One region of the Bacillus sp. FSL R7-0646 genome, then DNA from elsewhere that is predicted to be linked to it. Evidence: riboswitches for the same ligand, from Rfam matches in the RefSeq annotation. Region 1 holds a riboswitch; each other region holds the start of a gene.
What was found. Region 1 has a riboswitch for S-adenosylmethionine ahead of MKY62_RS15835 (MetQ/NlpA family ABC transporter substrate-binding protein). Riboswitches for the same ligand answer to the same signal wherever they lie in the genome.
Positions count from the first base shown of each region.

Region 2: it holds a riboswitch for S-adenosylmethionine, as region 1 does, so the genes downstream of both, mtnK (S-methyl-5-thioribose kinase) here and MKY62_RS15835 (MetQ/NlpA family ABC transporter substrate-binding protein) in region 1, are expected to answer to the same signal.
Region 3: it holds a riboswitch for S-adenosylmethionine, as region 1 does, so the genes downstream of both, MKY62_RS20795 (5-methyltetrahydropteroyltriglutamate--homocysteine S-methyltransferase) here and MKY62_RS15835 (MetQ/NlpA family ABC transporter substrate-binding protein) in region 1, are expected to answer to the same signal.
Region 4: it holds a riboswitch for S-adenosylmethionine, as region 1 does, so the genes downstream of both, MKY62_RS06490 (methionine biosynthesis PLP-dependent protein) here and MKY62_RS15835 (MetQ/NlpA family ABC transporter substrate-binding protein) in region 1, are expected to answer to the same signal.

Region 1 is NZ_CP150217.1:3,052,767-3,057,237, reverse strand. It holds gene MKY62_RS15850 (ABC transporter ATP-binding protein) at 1-35, shown strand, start outside; gene MKY62_RS15845 (ABC transporter permease) at 25-1,356, shown strand; gene MKY62_RS15840 (hypothetical protein) at 1,384-2,064, opposite strand; SAM riboswitch class I at 2,196-2,303, shown strand; gene MKY62_RS15835 (MetQ/NlpA family ABC transporter substrate-binding protein) at 2,360-3,184, shown strand; gene MKY62_RS15830 (MFS transporter) at 3,304-4,471, shown strand, end outside.
Region 2 is NZ_CP150217.1:1,497,728-1,502,198, forward strand. It holds gene mtnA (S-methyl-5-thioribose-1-phosphate isomerase) at 1-1,002, opposite strand, end outside; gene mtnK (S-methyl-5-thioribose kinase) at 1,008-2,204, opposite strand; SAM riboswitch class I at 2,289-2,432, opposite strand; gene MKY62_RS07685 (carbon-nitrogen family hydrolase) at 2,516-3,295, opposite strand; gene MKY62_RS07690 (pyridoxal phosphate-dependent aminotransferase) at 3,391-4,471, shown strand, end outside.
Region 3 is NZ_CP150217.1:4,008,720-4,013,190, reverse strand. It holds gene MKY62_RS20800 (glycosyltransferase family 39 protein) at 1-1,818, opposite strand, end outside; gene MKY62_RS20795 (5-methyltetrahydropteroyltriglutamate--homocysteine S-methyltransferase) at 1,957-3,087, opposite strand; SAM riboswitch class I at 3,161-3,270, opposite strand; gene MKY62_RS20790 (DUF3298 and DUF4163 domain-containing protein) at 3,590-4,273, shown strand; gene MKY62_RS20785 (chorismate pyruvate-lyase family protein) at 4,372-4,471, opposite strand, start outside.
Region 4 is NZ_CP150217.1:1,290,804-1,295,274, forward strand. It holds gene MKY62_RS06470 (esterase family protein) at 1-565, opposite strand, end outside; gene MKY62_RS06475 (helix-hairpin-helix domain-containing protein) at 677-1,132, opposite strand; gene MKY62_RS06480 (DinB family protein) at 1,144-1,632, opposite strand; gene MKY62_RS06485 (YafY family protein) at 1,713-2,660, opposite strand; SAM riboswitch class I at 2,788-2,904, shown strand; gene MKY62_RS06490 (methionine biosynthesis PLP-dependent protein) at 2,970-4,094, shown strand; gene metC (cystathionine beta-lyase) at 4,084-4,471, shown strand, end outside.

The DNA.
Region 1 (4,471 bases):
TGTTAGAGAAAGGGGAAGAGACTGTTGAAGTTTAAGGACCAGTTGAAGTTCATTAGAAGAAATATGAGGAAAAACCGCCTGCGTGTATTCATGACCATTCTCGCAACAACGGTGGCCTGCGCGTTTTTAATCGTGCTCGCATCGGTCGGATTCGGACTGCAAAAATCAATGACTGAACAGCTGATGAAAGAGCAGATCGTAACCGAGATAAATGTTGTCGGAAAAGAAGGGCAAAGCGATCAAAAGGTTCAAAAGAAAGACCTGAAAGAATTTGAAAACCGCAAAGATGTGTCCGCGATTATCGAGCGCACAAACGTGTTCGCACCTGCTGAAGCAAAATTGGGCAACAGGACCAATAATCAAATGTCGAATATTACAATTACCGACATGGCCGCTGAGCAAAAAGCCAATATCAAACTCGATCGCGGCCGCGTAGCGAAAACACCGAATGAAATTGTCGTCGGCTACCATTTCGGGAAGAACCTCTGGACGAAAAAGGAAGCCGCAGATTATGAAAAGCAGATGGAAAATAATGCTGAGGAAGCAAAAGAGCCGAAAGGATACGAAGAAGATATTCTCGGCAAAACGATTGAATTAAAGATCTCAAAAATGGATGAAAAAACAGGAGAAGAAGGGGAAGCGAAAACATATGATCTGAAAGTTGTCGGAGTGACAAAAAAACCTTCGTATGAATGGGCGAGCGATTCAACAGTCTATGTCAGCAACGGCATGCAAAAAGACATCACCGGCTTTCTGAAGTCGGAAAAAGACAGCGGCATGATCGAAAAAACGCTTTCGGTTTACGCGGATAACTTTGAACATGTCGGACAGCTGACAACAGATTTGGAGGATGAAGGCTACTACGTCGATTCAATAACGAAAAAGCTCGATAGCATCAATCTTTTTTTCATGGCTTTTAAAATCGGTCTGATCTTTGTCGGAGTCATTGCCGTCTTGATTTCAGCGATCGGGATTTTCAACACGATGACAATGGCGGTTACAGAGCGGACGCAGGAAATCGGCATTATGAAAGCGATCGGTGCAAGCCCGAATGTGATCCGAAAAATGTTCCTGCTGGAAAGCGCCTATATCGGCATCTTAGGATCTGTTTTAGGTATTATCATTTCATACGGTGTCAGCTTTTTAGTGAACAAGATTATACCTGTCATTTTATCATCGGTTTCAGAAGGAGAAGCGAGTGCGGCAGAGCTCAGTATCACCTTCTCGCATATTCCGGTCAGTCTTGTCCTCATCGCGACATTGATCAGTGCGGGTGTCGCCATTCTTTCCGGCCTGAATCCGGCCATTAAAGCGACAAGAACGAACGTGCTGACAGCATTAAGAAGAGAGCTTTAGGAAAAAAGCCGGCGGTATGCCGGCTTTTTAACGTTTTGGCGGTCTGTACCCCGCATCACGCGCCTCCTGTTCTGTGCAGAACCAGCGAGCGACGTTTTTCGTGCGGTCATAATATGTACTGCCCGGTGTATGATAAATATGGTTGACGCTTCCTTTGATTTTGCACTCCTGTTTGCTTTCAGCGCTGCTTTTCTTGGCGGCGGGCGTGCTGTGTGACGCTTCGGCCTGAGCGGCGGCGCTCTTTTCTTTTACAGAGGTTTCGGCACTGCCGCTTTTTTCTTCAGCCTTGGCCAGTTTTTCTGTCAGCGATTTTGTTTTTTTCGTAAGCGAATCTTTTTCTTTTGTCAGTTTTTCGTTTTCTTTTTTTAATGTGTCATTCTCCGCTTTGACTGCCTTCAGTTTTTTGTTTGCCTGTTTGACCTGCTGCTTTAATGCGGTTTGCTCCTTTTGCAAAGCGCTGTGTTCAGTTTTCAGTTCCTGAAGCTCGGTTGTCAGATCCTCCGTTTTTTTCTCATCGGCGGCATATGTTTCCTCATCGTAATAAGGTGCAGAGATGATCAGGAGGAGAAGTCCGCCGGCAAAACAAGGATAAAAGAGTTTCCTGGAAAACCTTTTGCCTGGAGAAAAAATCCTTCTGATTAAATGAAATACAAGATAGCAGATGGAAAAAAGGAAGGATAAAAACCCGATCAGCATGATAGATTCCATGATTCGTCTCCTTTCTTAATTGATAACTATATTTTAGCTTAAAAAGAAAAAAATGTTTATACCGAAAAAACTTCTTGCAAATCTAAATATTCAAACGTAAAATAAAGAAATCATTTAAAAACCGAATATGCAGCTTATAAAGAGAGATGGAGGGACTGGCCCGGTGAAATCTCAGCAACCTGCAGCAGTGCAAGGTGCTAAATCCAGCAGAATGTCAGGCGCATTCTGAAAGATAAGTTGAACAACTCTTTCAGGCGGCTGAAAGAGTTTTTTTATTTTGAAGGAGGAGATCAACATGAACAAGTTATTAAAATGGACTTCTGCGCTGGGACTGGCCTTGAGCCTGGCGCTTCTGGCCGCGTGCGGAAACAATGCCGCAAGCGACGGCAAAACGATCAAAATAGGCGCCACTGCAGGACCGTATTACGATATGGTCAAAAAAGCGATTCAACCTGAGCTTGAGAAAAAAGGCTACAAAGTGGAGGTGATCGAATTCACCGATTATGTACAGCCGAATACTGCGTTAAGTGAAGGCGAGCTCGACGCGAATTTGTTTCAGCATGAGGTTTTTATGAAATCATACAATCAAGAAAACAATAAAAATCTTGCGGCTCTCATTTCTGTGCCGACTGCTCCGATGGGGCTCTATTCTGCCAAATATAACGACTTGAACGATGTCAAAAGCGGAGCGGAAGTGGCTGTTCCAAACGATCCGGCCAATGCTGCCAGGGCATTTTTAACCCTTCAGGATCAGGGGCTGATTCGGCTGAAAAGCGATGTCGACACATTGAAAGCCTCTGTGCAGGACATTGCGGAAAATCCGAAAAAGCTGACATTTAAACAGCTTGAATCCGCCAATCTTCCAAGAGCTGTCGATGACCTGGATATCGCGGCCGTCCCGGGAAATTTCGCTCTCTCCGCCAATATGAAGCTGCAGGACGCCCTAGCGCTTGAGAACATGCCCGACCGCTACCGCAACCAAGTGGTAGTGGATGAAAAAAACAAAGACAAGCCATTCGCCAAAGATCTCAAAGAAGCGGTAAAATCCAAAGCTTTCGAGGAGACGATCGATCGGGAATTCGCCGGTTTCGGAAAGCCGAAATGGATGACGCAATCATAAAAAAATTCCCCCTTTAAAAAGGGGGTTTTTATGTTGAAAATCGAAAACGTGTCAATTGAAAAAAATGGGCAAAACGAATAGAATCTAGAGGGAATGATAAAGAGAAAGAAGGAAACGCTATGCCGCGCACATTATGGCTTTTGGTCATCGGAATGTTTATCAATGTCACGGGGGCATCTTTTTTATGGCCGCTGAATACCATCTATATCCATCAGCATTTGGGAAAGTCGCTGACAGCGGCCGGATTTGTGCTGATGCTGAACTCAGGGGCAAATGTGCTGGGCAACCTGTTCGGGGGATATCTATTCGATAAAATCGGCGGATTTAAAACGGTTGTTCTTGGAATTGTGATCACGTTTGCGAGCCTTTCTGGCCTCGTCTTTTTTCACGATTGGTTCCAGTACATTCTTTTCTTAACGTTGGCCGGTTTTGGATCAGGGATCGTTTTTCCGGCATGCTATGCAATGGCCGGATCAGTTTGGCCGGAAGGCGGCAGAAAGCCGTTCAACGCTGTATACGTGGCCCAAAATGCAGGTGTGGCAGTTGGCTCAGCGCTCGGCGGAATTGTCGCTTCTTTTTCATTTACGTATGTTTTTCTCGCGAATGCGATGCTGTACGCCGTCTTCTTCATGATTGCGTTTTTCGGATTTAAACGCATCCGGTCTGAAAAAGCCATGCAGTCATCTGTTTTGGATCATGCCGATTCAGTCAGCGGGAAATCGAAATTTTCTGCGCTTTTGGTCATATGTACGGGCTACCTGCTCGGCTGGATCGCTTATTCGCAATGGTCCTCGACCATCGCTTCACATACCCAGGAGCTGGGGATATCTCTTGGGCAGTACAGCGTGCTTTGGACAGTGAACGGGGCGCTCATCGTTTTCGGTCAGCCGCTGATCGGTTTTTTTGTGAAACGGTTTGCCGAATCGCTGAAAAACCAAATCGTGATCGGATTTGTCATTTTTATGATGGCATACGGAATTTTGTTTGGCGCTGAACGGTTTCCGGCTTTTCTTGCTGCGATGGTTGTGCTGACCATTGGCGAAATGCTTGTATGGCCGGCTGTGCCGACGATTGCAAACCGTCTCGCACCGAGAGGGAAAGAAGGGTTTTATCAAGGGTTTGTCAACAGTATGGCGACCGGCGGAAGAATGATCGGACCGCTTTTTGGCGGAATGCTGGTTGATTATTTTAGTATGCAGCTTTTGCTCGCGGTTCTGCTCGCATTGCTGCTGATTGCAATAGGAACGGCGTTTTTATACGACAGGAAGGAAAAGCAGCTCTCCGCTC
Region 2 (4,471 bases), 1.6 Mb from region 1:
AATCCCTTTTTCCGTGATGATTCCAGAGATTAAATCGTGCGGCGTGATATCAAAAGCAGGATTGAACACAGGCACCTCTTGCGGCGCTATTTGCGTTCCGTTTATCCGTCTGACTTCATCCGGATCGCGTTCTTCAATCGGAATGTCGTCGCCGCATGAAATCGAGACATCAAAAGTTGACAGGGGAGCAGCGATAAAAAACGGGATTTGAAAGGCTTTGGCGAGGATTGCCAAGCCGAACGTTCCGATTTTATTGGCTGTATCTCCGTTTCTTGCGATCCTGTCCGCTCCGACAATGACGGCTGAAATGTTCTTTTCCTTCATCGTATGGGCAGCCATGCTGTCTGTAATCAGCGTCACGTCAATCCCCCCCTGCATAAGCTCCCACGCCGTCAGGCGCGCCCCCTGAAGAACAGGCCTTGTTTCACAGGCGTAAATATGAAGGTCGAGATCCTTTGTTTTGGCAAGGTAAAACGGGGAAAGGGCCGTTCCGTACCTGCTTGTCGCGATCGAGCCGGCGTTGCAGATGGTCATGATGCTGTCGCCCGATTTGAACAAATGCAGAGCATTCTGTCCGATCTGCCGGCATGTTTCTTCGTCTTCAACCTGGATCTGAATCGCTTCGTGGACGAGGTTTGTTTTTGCCTCATTGACCGATTTTGCGCCCTCTGCGCTTTTTAACAGTCGATTGAGGGCCCAGGATAAATTGACGGCTGTCGGCCTTGCCTGATTGAGTTCATCTTTGATTTTGCGGAGCTCCCGCAGAAAAGCGGAAACATCAGATGTATCGATGCTTTGTGCGCAAAGGGCGAGTCCGAAGGCGGCTGTTATGCCGATGGCAGGCGCTCCCCTCACTTTTAGCGTTTGGATCGCATCATAGATGTCTTCTTTAGTTGTGAGATACAGGTACTCCGTCTTTTCGGGAAGCTTTTGCTGGTTCAGGATTTTTACCGATGTTTCTTCCCATTCGACAGAACGGGGCACCGCAAATTGTTCCGGCATGTCATTCACTCCTTAAGCGCGTTTCGAAACGCTTCAATCATGTCTTTTGGCGTCCGGAAACCGCTGCGTTTTTCTATGAATGCTGCGCCTATTTTAAGGGCGAGCTTTTTTTGGCTGATTCTCCGGGAAAATGGAACGATTGTATCAAGGTCCGCAACATGGGCGAGGCCGATCGTCCGGCGGATCATTTCGCAGCCGGCGAAGCCTGCTGCGTCTTCAAACGCCTGTCTCAGGACTGACTCAAGGCGCCCATTCTCATGTTTGCAAGTCTCAACAGCATCGTTTTCCCATGCTTCGCTGAATGTCCGGCTGAACGTATTCCAGACGGTCTCGACATGGCGGTATAAAGGAGCCCGCCTGTTTTCTTCGCGAGAAAGCGCGTTTAACAGCAGGTTGGCGATAAACTGTCCGATGTCAAACCCGATCGGGCCGAAAAACGCAAACTCAGGGTCGATGATTTTCGTTTCGCCATCTTCACCGGCGAAAATGCTGCCTGTATGCAGGTCTCCGTGGATCAGCGTTTCCTCCGCTGATAAAAAGCGCTGCTTCAGTTTTGCCGCTTCAATTTTTAGCGCTTCATTGCCCCAAAGAACTTCTGCTTCATCGCGAAGCTCTTCTTCGAAATCGTTCGTCTCATGGTCAAAGAAAGGGTCTGTGAACACAAGGCTTTCTGTAATATCGCACAGATCCGGATTCGTAAACTGCTTCACAAGCCGCTCTTTAACCGTTGGGTCAAGCGCATATTCTGATGAGTAAAAATGCGTTTTTCCAAGGAATTCTCCGATATCTTCCGACAGATGCGGGTAATCCTTCCCGTCAATCAGTCCGTTTCTGGCGATTTCCAAGTGAGAAAGGTCTTCCAATACGGTGACGGCAAGCTCGGTGTCAGAATAGTACACTTTCGGAACAAGGTGCGGAACGTGCTCAGCCTGGCGGATCAGCGCACTGCTTTCGATTCTTGCCCTGTCAAGCGTCAGCGGCCAGCTTTCGCCGACGACTTTTGCATAAGGCACCGCCTGCTTGATGACCAATCCTCTTTGCTGCTCTTTGTCATAAACGCGGAAGACCAGATTCAGGTTTCCGTCCCCGATCTCTCGGCATGTCAGGGTGCTTTTGCTTGGAAAAAGCCCGAGACGGACGGCAAGCGCGGCCGCGGAGCTTTCAGTCAAAGTTTCGTATGCTGCGGTTTTTGTTACGGTCATGTGTGATTCCCCCTAAAATGTCGTTAACAAATAAAAAAACCTCTTTCTCGTCGAGAGAAAGAGGCTGATTTGTCGCGTACGCCTCTCTTATCTCTCAGAATTCAAAGTCTGATGGAATTAGCACCGTGCCCTAGCGGCGCAGAGATTCGCGCCCCATTTCACAATGGTATTACGGTCGGTTGCTGTTGGGATCATTAGGCCAGTCCTTCACCCAACTCTCGATAAGAGAAATCAATATAAAATTTTGAAATTTCAGTTCGGTCAGTTGCTGAACATGTTACCAGCATCTCCGTTTTCTTGTCAACATTTTTTTAATATAAATCTTTGCGAATGTCCTCAAAAACCGGAATTTGCCCCCGCGCTTTTTCAATGTCCCTTAGGTCGATTTCGGCCCTGATGACCGCTTCTCCGCGTCCTGCTTCAGCAAGGGTGCGGCCGAGCGGATCAATGACTGTGCTGTGGCCCGCAAATTCGTTTGCCGGGTCTTTTCCCGAACGATTGCAGGCTGCGACAAAGCACTGATTTTCAATCGCTCTGGCTTTTAAAAGGCTTTGCCAGTGATCGAGGCGGGCGAGCGGCCACTCCGCCGATACAAAGATGATGCCCGCACCTTCGCTCGTATGTTTTCTGATCCATTCCGGGAAACGGATGTCGTAGCAGATGAACCCCGCAGCCGGCATCCCTTCAAGCTCGAAGCGCCCGTCGCCTGAGCCCGCTGACAAATAGAGGTGTTCGTCCATCAGCTGAAAAAGGTGAGCTTTGCTGTATTCTTTGATCAAATGTCCGTTTTTGTCTGCGATGTACATGATATTGTACACACCGCTTTTTTTCTTGACTGCGACTGAGCCGCATACGATATGGATGCGGTTTGCTTTTGCCGTTTCCTGCAGCCATCTCTTCGTTTGCCTGCCTTCTTCATCCGCGATGGAGCCGAGATTTTTTAAATCATAACCCGTCGTCCACAGCTCAGGAAGGAGAAGGATATCCGCCTTCCGGCTTTCCTGCTCGATCAGCTGCTCCGCTTTTTTGAAATTTTCAGAAGGATTGCCGTACGCGATATCGAATTGCAGGCATGAAATTGTCAGCTTCACTCTGGATCACCTCATTTTTTTCTTTACATTTTACATTTAACAATATATGATGATGGACTATCATTTCAAGAATTTTTCAAAAGCGGGTGAATCGTATGAAATTTGAGCATTCAGATGTACTGAAGCAGCTGCCGGAGCAGTTTTTCGCTTCCTTGGTCAAAAAGGTGAATGAAAAAATTGCCGCCGGCCATGATGTCATCAATCTCGGTCAGGGGAATCCGGATCAGCCGACACCGGAACATATCGTTGATACAATGGCGCAAGCCGTCCGCAACCCTGAAAACCACCGGTATTCTTCCTTTCGCGGCAGCCGTTCACTCAAGGAGGCGGCGGCCGCGTTCTATCAAAGGGAATACGGCGTAGAGCTCGATCCTGAACGCGAAGTCGCTGTATTGTTCGGCGGAAAAGCCGGTCTTGTCGAACTTCCGCAATGTTTGTTAAATCCGGGGGATACAGTGCTCGTTCCCGATCCCGGCTATCCCGACTACTGGTCGGGCGTTGAACTGGCAAGAGCGAACATGGAAACGATGCCGCTTACAGCGGACAATCAGTTTCTGCCTGACTACAGCCGGATTCCCAAGGAAGTGAAAGAAAAAGCGAAGCTCATGTATTTAAATTATCCGAACAACCCGACCGGTGCCCAAGCCACATCTGCTTTTTTCGAAGAGACCGTCCGGTTTGCCAAGTCGAACGGAATTTGCGTCGTCCATGATTTTGCCTACGGCGCGATCGGCTACGACGGCAAGAGGCCTGTCAGCTTTCTCGAAACGGCGGGAGCAAAAGACGCAGGAATCGAAATTTACACGCTTTCCAAAACGTATAATATGGCTGGATGGCGGGTCGGGTTTGCAGTCGGCAACGCCTCTGTGATCGAAGCGCTGAACCTTTACCAGGACCATATGTATGTCAGCCTCTTTAAAGCAGTCCAAGACGCCGCGGCGGCCGCGCTCCTATCAGATCAAGCGTGTGTCCAGGAGCAAAATGAGCGCTACGAAAAAAGGCGGAATGCATGGATCCGCGCGGTCCGCGATATCGGCTGGCATGCGGATGCTCCGCAAGGATCTTTTTTCGCCTGGATGCCTGTTCCCGACGGCTATACATCTGAGGCTTTTTCCGATCTGCTTCTCGAAAAAGCGAATGTCGTCACCGCGCCCGGCATCGGCTTCGGCAAACACG
Region 3 (4,471 bases), 960 kb from region 1:
TTGACGGCCGCTTGCGCCTTCGTCATTCTGATTTTGGCTGTTTTGGCCGGAACCGGTATCAGCTGAAGAATCGTTGCTGTTTTGGCTGTTTGAACCTGGACCGAAGCCAGGGCCATTATTGTTGTTTTGATTACTGTCTGTTTGGCCGTCTTGGCTGCCAAATCCGGGAGGTCCGCTGCCGTCGTTATTCTGCATCTTACCTCCTCCGCCACCGCCGGCAAATGATTGTGCGGATTTAGGTCCGGCCTGTGGAATCATGCCGTTTACACCGTCAGCAAGCGTCGCCGTTGTCCAATAGAAAGGCCCGATCAGCATGCCAAGCAGCGCTGCAAGTGATACATAGTAGCTGAATGACTTTCCTTTCTTGAGAAAGATGAGAAGACAGCTTGTGACAATGCCGAAAGCGCCGATCAATATGCTCCAGATGAAGCCGATTTCGCTGAGATAAGGACTCAAAATATACAATTCAAATGCGGTTGTCAGCAAAATGCCGATTGGCAGCAGCCGTTTTTTCCAGCCGCTTTCTTCCTGATAGAGGCGAACGAGCGCCGTCCAGCCTGCACCTGACAAAGCGGCGATTGGAGCTGCCAGCATAATCAGATAGTAATGATGGAAGAATCCTGCGATGCTGAAGAATGCAGCGACCGGCAGAAGCCACATCATCCAGAAAATTGTTTCAGTCGTTGTTTCATTGAATTTTCTTTGTCTGCGAAGACCCGCGATCAGCAAACCGATGATGCCGAAGAGGACAAACGGGATCAGCCAGCTAGCCTGTCCTGAAAGCTCAGATTGGAATAGTCTGAGAGGACCCGGGGTTCCAGTGCCAAACATGCCGCCTGTGCCGCCACCGGGACCTCCGCCGCCGCTTTGGACATCACCCTGCCGGCCATCCGGTCCGCCCGAAGGCATTTCGCCTCCGCTCGGCGGAGCCATTTGTCCATTTGCCGAGTCTGAGTTGTTTTCAATATCGCCGCTTTGCTGCTGATTCTTTTGATCATGATCAGATGAGGAGGTTCCGCCCCCGCCTGCACCGTTTTGACCTGTGAGACGCTGGATGCCGTTATAGCCAAACGCCAGCTCAAGGACAGAGTTGGTCTGGCTGCTTCCGATATAAGGGCGCGAAATCTCGGGCTGGCTGTCGACGACAACCGCCCAGGAAACGGAAACACCTGCCAGAACGATCACGGCTGTGATAAGAGACACAACTTTTTTGCGAATCGTCGTTTTGGCTCCAATCATGTAAAACAGCAGGAATGCCGGTAATACCATGTAAGCTTGCAGCATTTTGACGTTAAAACCGACACCGATCATACAGAATGCGCCGAGCAGCCAGCCGATTTTTCCTTTCCGGACTGCTTTAAACAACAGCCACGTTGCAATCATCAAGCAAAGGACGAGAATGCTGTCGACGTTGTTTGTATGGCTGACCGCAACGGCAATCGGCGTACACGCCATAATAAGAGCTGAAATTCTGGCCGCCGTTTTGCCAAAAGTAGGTTTTACAATAAAGTACAAGAGTGCTACGGAAATCACTTCCGCAATGGCTTCAGGGAGAACGACGCTCCAGCCGTGCACGCCGAATACAAGTGCAAAAAGTGTCTGAATCCAGAGTGCGACAGGCGGTTTATCAACTGTTACAAAGCCTGCCGGATCAAATGATGCGTAAAAGAAGTTATGAAAGCTTTGGGTCATACTTTCAACGGCCGCCGTATAGTAGGCGTTGTCTGTGTCACTATTCCAGATGCCGTACAAGTTTAATGCTGCAGATAATACAAGAATGAAGACCAGGAATATATCGATTTTCCTTTTCTTAATCATTGTTCGATCACCTCACTAAAGAGCATTATAGAAGCCAAATATGATCAAACTATGAACAAATCAAGAAGGAATTTTAAATTGTATAGAGGGGCAAAAAAAGAGACATGCCGTCAGGAGGCATGTCTCAAATATGAGGTGTTATTTCCATACGTCTTCAGCGATCTCGACGACATGGCGCAGTTTTTCCCACTGCTGTTCTTCGGTAAGCAGGTTGCCCTCTTCCGTTGAAGCAAAGCCGCACTGCGGGCTCAAGCACAGCTGGTTCAGATCGGCATATCGGGACGCCTCTTCAATGCGCCGCTTAATATCATCCGGGTTTTCAAGCTCGCCGAATTTAGATGTAATTAAACCGAGGACGATTTGCAAGTCTTTCCGTTGGACGTAGCGAAGCGGTTCGAAGCCGCCGGAGCGCTCGTCATCAAATTCAAGGAAAAGTCCGTCTAAATTGAGTCCGTCGAAAATCGTTTCAGCAGCCGCATCGTAGCCGCCTTCCGCCACCCATGTCGACTGGAAGTTGCCGCGGCAGATGTGCATGGTGACCGTCAAATCGTCCGGGCGCCCTTCAACTGCTTCATTAATCGTGTTGGCGAAAGACTGGCGCAGTTCATCAGGCTGGCGGCCGAAAGCTTTGATCTGCTCATGTCCTTTGTCTGAGAAAAATACGGACCAGGCCGTGTCATCCAGCTGCAAATAGCGGCAGCCGGCATCGTAAAATGCGCGGATCGCTTTTTTGTAAGCCTGAGCTACATCGTGATGAAATTCATCAAGATCCTCATACGGGCTTTCTCCAAGCTTTCCTCTGAAAAACAGCATATTCGGGCTCGGAATCGTCATTTTCGGCGTATGTGTGCCCGCAATATCATGAAGAAATTTATAATCTTCCAGCATCGGATGGTTTGTAAAGTCGACTTTGCTTGTTACTTTGATGCCGCGCGGCTTCGTTTCAACATTATGAAATTGAATGCCCTTGTCCGCTGTATATCCTTCTACGCCGTCAAGTCCTTCAAGAAAATCGAAATGCCACCATGACCTGCGGAATTCCCCGTCTGTCACGGCTTTAAGACCGATTTCTTTTTGCTTTTCGACAATGCGCTTGATCTCTTCGTTTTCGACTTCGCGCAATTGTTCAGCGCTAATTTCGCCGTTCGCTTTTTGGAGGCGCGCTTTTTTTACGGGCTCAGACCTTAAAAGACTGCCCACCTGATCAGCTCTGTACGGTCCGATTTTTCTTCCAGGCGTTTGCTTCAGTACATCGGTTGATTGTGTCATGCTTCATCCCTCTTTCTTTATAGACATAAAAAAGCTCTTCCCGATAAGGAAGAGCTTGATATATTCAATCTCCTCCTTATCTTCAAGAGCACGAACATGCTCTTAAGGATTTAGCACCATTCTGTCATAGACAGCGGTTGCCGGGTTTCACAGGGCCAGTCCCTCCACCACTCTTGATAAGGAAAACCTTTTTATGCGATTTTTTAATAGTTTTAATATTAATACTTTTTATAAAAATGTCAATGGGTTTAAAAAAACTCTTCGTTTTTTTCATTTTCTTCTTCTGCGGTTAAACTGGAGGGCGTATCGAATCAATGTGTGAATTTTTCGTCAGGACAGCCGTTCAAACAGTCAACAAGATGCTGAACAAACAGAATAAATTAGAATTTTTTTCAATTTTTATTTCCAAAAACAGAAACTTTTTATTGAGTTCACCGGTCTATAATGTGTACCTGATTTCAAAATGGGTATTATAAAAAATGACAGATTAAGGAGGGTTTTTATGAACAAAAAAACAGTGTTTAAAGCGTTCGGAATGTTGATGACAGGGGTATTGTTTTTTGCGCTGTACAGTGCGGCCGCACTTCCTTCTGCACACGCGGCAAACGAAAAAAAACCGACGGTCACGAGCCATACGTACAAAAACATTAAGGCTTTGAAATACCCGCAAGTTTCAAATGTAAGCCCCAAATCTCTCCAAAACAAGATCAACAAAGATTTTAAACATTATATTGAGCAGTCCTACAAAGATTATGTAAAAAACAAGAAAGACGGCCAACAGCACGGATACCAAACGGATTATCAAACGTCCTTTGAAGTGAAATACCGGACCGGCCAAAAGCTGAGCATCCTGACAAGCAATTACGTCTATTCCGGCGGAGCGCACGGAAATACGGCAGTCCGCTCTTTCAACTATGACCTTGTCTCTAAAAAACGGGTGTATTTATCCGACATCCTAAATACAAAATCGAAAATGGATAAGACAAAAACATACATTTACAACTATATTCAAAAACACAGCGACATTTTCTTTCCGGATGTGAAGAAGAAAGACATCGTCCTCGGTAAAAACACGGCCTTCTATTACACTAACGACGGCATTGCGATCGTCTTCCAACAATACGATGTCGCCCCTTATGCCGCCGGAAATCCGGTCGTTGCAGTTCCGAAAACGGTGTATCAATAAATAACAGCCCCTGTTTCTCAGGGGTTTTTATTATGAGGGAAGAAGGAAGGAGGAGGTTTTGGAAGCTCTTTCATAAAGCGGCAGCTGACGGGCATGATTCAGCCCGCAGTCAGTTTGCAGATTTTTTCTAAATCAAACAGTTCGCAGACATAGAACATGCACTGTCGGCCGCTGATGATCTGGTATTTTTTAAAAGCA
Region 4 (4,471 bases), 1.8 Mb from region 1:
TCGTTTTGACGGCGGTTTCTTTCTCTCCGATTTGGTGGCAAATTGAAATAAGCTGCAGGGAATCGGACTGTTTCACTTTATCGAGAACATGGCGGTCGACATAAGGTGACTGCATAATGACGTTTCCGAACATATTCGGATAGTCAAGCGCCGTCATGAGGGAAACCGTTCCTCCGAGCGAGTCTCCGATCAGCGTCCTGCCTGATCCGACTTGGTATGTCGGGTACTCACTGTCGGCGAAAGGGACGAGTTCATTTGCCAAAAAACGTTTATACGCTTCGAATTTTGACCCTTCCGGATGGTATGTAAGCCTTCTTTCCTGTACGTTTTTGTACGGAATGCCGATGATGATGCTTCTTTCGATTTCGCCGTTCGCCAGCAGTTCTTCCACCTGTCTGCTGATGCGCCCGAGGCGGAAATAGTCATGTCCATCCTGTGCGATGATCACATGATATTTGTAAAGCGGCGAGAAGGATGACGGCAAATAGACGAGAAGCTCCATTTCCTCGCCGAGCTCTTCCGAAAAAAGCTTCTTCTCCTGAATGACTCCTGTTTTCATAGCCAAGATGAATTCCTCCAGAAATAATGTTTGTGAACGTTTCCATTCATTTTAACACGAAATTCTCTTGTGAAAGAAGCGAAAAGGGCTGCCGAACTGTTCGGCAGCCGTGATTTTTTATGTCCGTTTTTTTTCGTACCAGGGCGTTGACGGTCTATCCGGAGGGTATCCGCAGCGTTCGCGGTACATTTTTCTTTCCTCTGTGAAATCCCACCAGCTTTTAGCGCTTTCGGGATCGTTGGCGTAATGGACGATGCATCGCAGCGCATCTTCTGCACAAGGATCTTCCCAGTAGCCTTTCAGTTTTTCGAGGCGGATGATCAAATCCGCACCTGATTCATGCTTGATGTCGCCAAGGGAATAGTAGCCCAGGTCAACGGCGCACTGCGCCATTTTCGGCCCGATGGAAGGAGCGGTTTGAAACTGGGCGAGCGCCTTGATGTATGCGGCGCGCTCCAAAGACGAACCGAGCGTATGTGCAAGGACGGACAGATCCATATATGCCGTGTTTTTTATTTTTACCTTGGCTGTCCTTAAGTTTGACCGTTCTTTTTTTGTCAGAGGCAGCTTCATATGAACACCTTTTAAAGATACAGATCGAACATGTTGACGTCATAGCCGAGCTGTTTTAAATAATTAAACAGCTGGGCCCTGTGATGGAAGACGTGGGTGAGCGTTTCCGTCAGCCAGCGGCTTTGGGTCATCCCTTCATCAAGGTAAAACGGCTTTGTTTTTTTCGTCAAAAATTCCTCGTCGGAGAGGGAAGTCATATACGTTTGAAAAGCGGCGAATCCTTTCTGCATAGCTTCAGCCATTTGGTCAGCCGACTGCAATGCACTATACTTCTTTTCAATTCGGGAGATGGCGGCCTCTTCCTTTTCCTGCATGATAGCCATGTCGGCTTCTGGGATGGCCGTCAGATGGCTTGCCAGTTCTTTCAGGCTTCGCATGCGGTCGGCGGGCCGGTAAGACCAGTCAGATTCCTTCACTTTTTTCAGAAGATGACACGTGGAGCGGATGCCCGTCTCCATCTCGTGGAACAAATCGCTCCGCAGGGCTTGAACTTGCTTCATTTGCTTCATCCTTTACATTTTGCTTTATTCTAAAAGTATCACCTAATCCTGACAGGCTTTGTCACGATTCTTAAAAAAAGTCAGTCGTACCTTGCTAAAATGTCAGCAGCCTTCCGTTTCAGCTGAAGCTTGATTTCTGCGGGTTCTTTGACAGTTGCCTCAGTGCCGAGGTTCCACAAAAGTTCCCCGAAATACTCAAGTTCTGGTCTGGGGAGGTTTGCATCGATCGCCCCCGTTCCGTCATCCCGCATGGTGAGGATCTTGAATAAGTCCACATCAGCCGCAGCCCGCCTGGCTCCTCTGCGTGTCAGTTCCGCTTGCAGCCGCACCGGTTCAGGGCACTCGCTCTCCGAATGTTTGATCCAGCTGAGAACCGATGGATAGGGAAGCTGGCGGGCCAGCGGGCTGGCCGCTTTTTCCGCCCGAAGGATGCGGTCGGCGCGGAACAGTCTGAACGCCTGCCTTTTAAAGCAATAGGCCGGACAGTACCAGAAGCCGTTCCAGCTGAACAAGCCGATGGGCTGGATGGATCTCTCCGCGCAATCGTCTGTTCCGTCATAAACGACCGTCAAAACGGATTGATTGATGGCTGCATCAAGAAGCGTTTCTAAATGTTCGGCGGCTTTTGGACGATGCGGATTCCAGAACACGATTCTGTCTTTCATCGCATCAATCCGCTCCTGTGTTTCCACGGGAAGGTGGCGGTAGAACTTTTTTAAAACCATCCGCGTTTCCGCATCAAAGGGAAGCGATCCGAAAAACTGCAGAGATTGATACGCGAAAAACATAGCCGCCGCCTCTGATTGTGTAAAAAAGAGCGGCGGAAGCACAGGTTCATTCAGCAAATAATAGCCTCCGTTCGCGCCTGTTTCAGAATAGATCGGGACGCCGAGCGCGCTCAGCTCGTCCAGATCGCGGAGAATCGTGCGGTAGGAAACCCCGAATTCTGCTGCGAGCTCCCCGGCCGTAAATTTTCGTTTTGTATGAACGGTCATCATCAATTCGATTAATCGCTCTGTTTTTGGCATCTGATTCCTCCGGTTCCGTCGTTTGGTTTCATCATACCATGTTCAATATGAGGAAAGATTTAAAAATGACCCTTGAAAAATGTCTTGACTTAGGTTAAAGTAAAGAACAATCAGAAAATTGAAGAGATTCTTATCACGAGAGGTGGAGGGACTGGCCCTTTGAAACCTCAGCAACCGGTCTGCACTGACGATGTCAGTGTACCAAGGTGCTAAATCCAGCAAGCAGATGCTTGGAAGATAAGAAGAAGCGCATAATCCCCCTTCTTCTTATGAAGAAGGGGTTTTTTATTTTTAAAAGGATGGTGTCATATGACTGAACATGTACAAACAACGCTGGCGCAAATCGGCAACCGCAGTGATGAAATAACGGGAACTGTCAATCCTCCCGTTTATTTCTCTTCTGCGTACAGGCACAAAGGGATCGGGGAATCCACAGGGTTTGATTACATTCGCACAAAAAATCCGACAAGACAGCTTGTTGAAGATGCAATCGCGAAACTCGAAGGGGGAACGCGCGGCTTTGCGTTCAGTTCCGGTATGGCTGCCATTCAGACGATCATGGCTCTGTTTCAAAGCGGGGATGAGCTCATCGTTTCGTCCGATTTATATGGGGGAACGTACCGCCTTTTTGAAAACGAATGGAAGAAATACGGACTTCGCTTTTTCTACGACGATTTTTCAGACGAAGACTGTATCAAGTCGAAAATCACGAACAATACAAAGGCACTGTTTGTAGAAACGCCGACAAATCCGCTCATGCAGGAAGCTGATATTCAAAAAATCGCGCAAATCGCTAAAGAGCACGACTTGCTGCTCATTGTTGACAATACGTTCTATACACCGGTTCTGCAAAAGCCGATTGAGCTCGGCGCTGATCTTGTCATTCACAGCGCGACGAAGTATTTGGGCGGTCATAACGATCTTTTGGCGGGGCTTGTCGTTGCAAAAGGCGAAGAGCTGTCTGAGGAAATGTTCCAGCACCAAAACGCCATCGGCGCGGTTTTATCGCCGTTCGATTCATGGCTCTTAATGAGAGGGATGAAGACGCTCGCTCTCAGGATGAGACAGCATCAGGAAAACGCGCGGGAACTTGCGGCCTTTTTGGAAGAGCAGGAGGAAATTGCCGATGTTCTTTATCCGGGAAAAGGCGGCATGCTGTCATTCCGCGTTCAAAAAGAAGAATGGGTTAATCCGTTGCTGAAAAATCTCAAGACGATCTGTTTCGCCGAAAGCCTCGGCGGAGTCGAAAGCTTCATCACCTATCCGGCGACACAGACCCATATGGATATCCCGGAAGACATCCGAATTGCAAACGGCGTCTGCAACAGACTTCTGCGCTTTTCAGTCGGAATCGAACACGTCTCCGATTTAAAGCAGGATCTAAAAGCTGCGCTGGAAAAAGTAAAAGGGGAGGCGGTTCCGCATGAGTCATGAAAACTGGACGCTTGAAACAAGGCTTGTTCATAACCAAAATAAAACGGACGGAGCAACCGGAGCCGTCAGCGTGCCGATCCAGCACGCATCAACCTTTCATCAAGATTCTTTTGACAAATTCGGCGAATATGACTACAGCCGGTCAGGCACACCGACAAGAACGTCGCTTGAAGACACGATAGCCGAGCTTGAGGGAGGGACGAGGGGATTTGCTTTTTCATCCGGAATGGCCGCGATTTCCACCGCCTTTCTGCTTTTGTCAAAGGGCGATCACGTGCTTGTCACAAAAGATGTGTACGGCGGCACTTACCGGATGATTACGGAAGTGCTGAGCCGCTTCGGGATTGAACATACTTTCGTCGATATGACGGATTTAA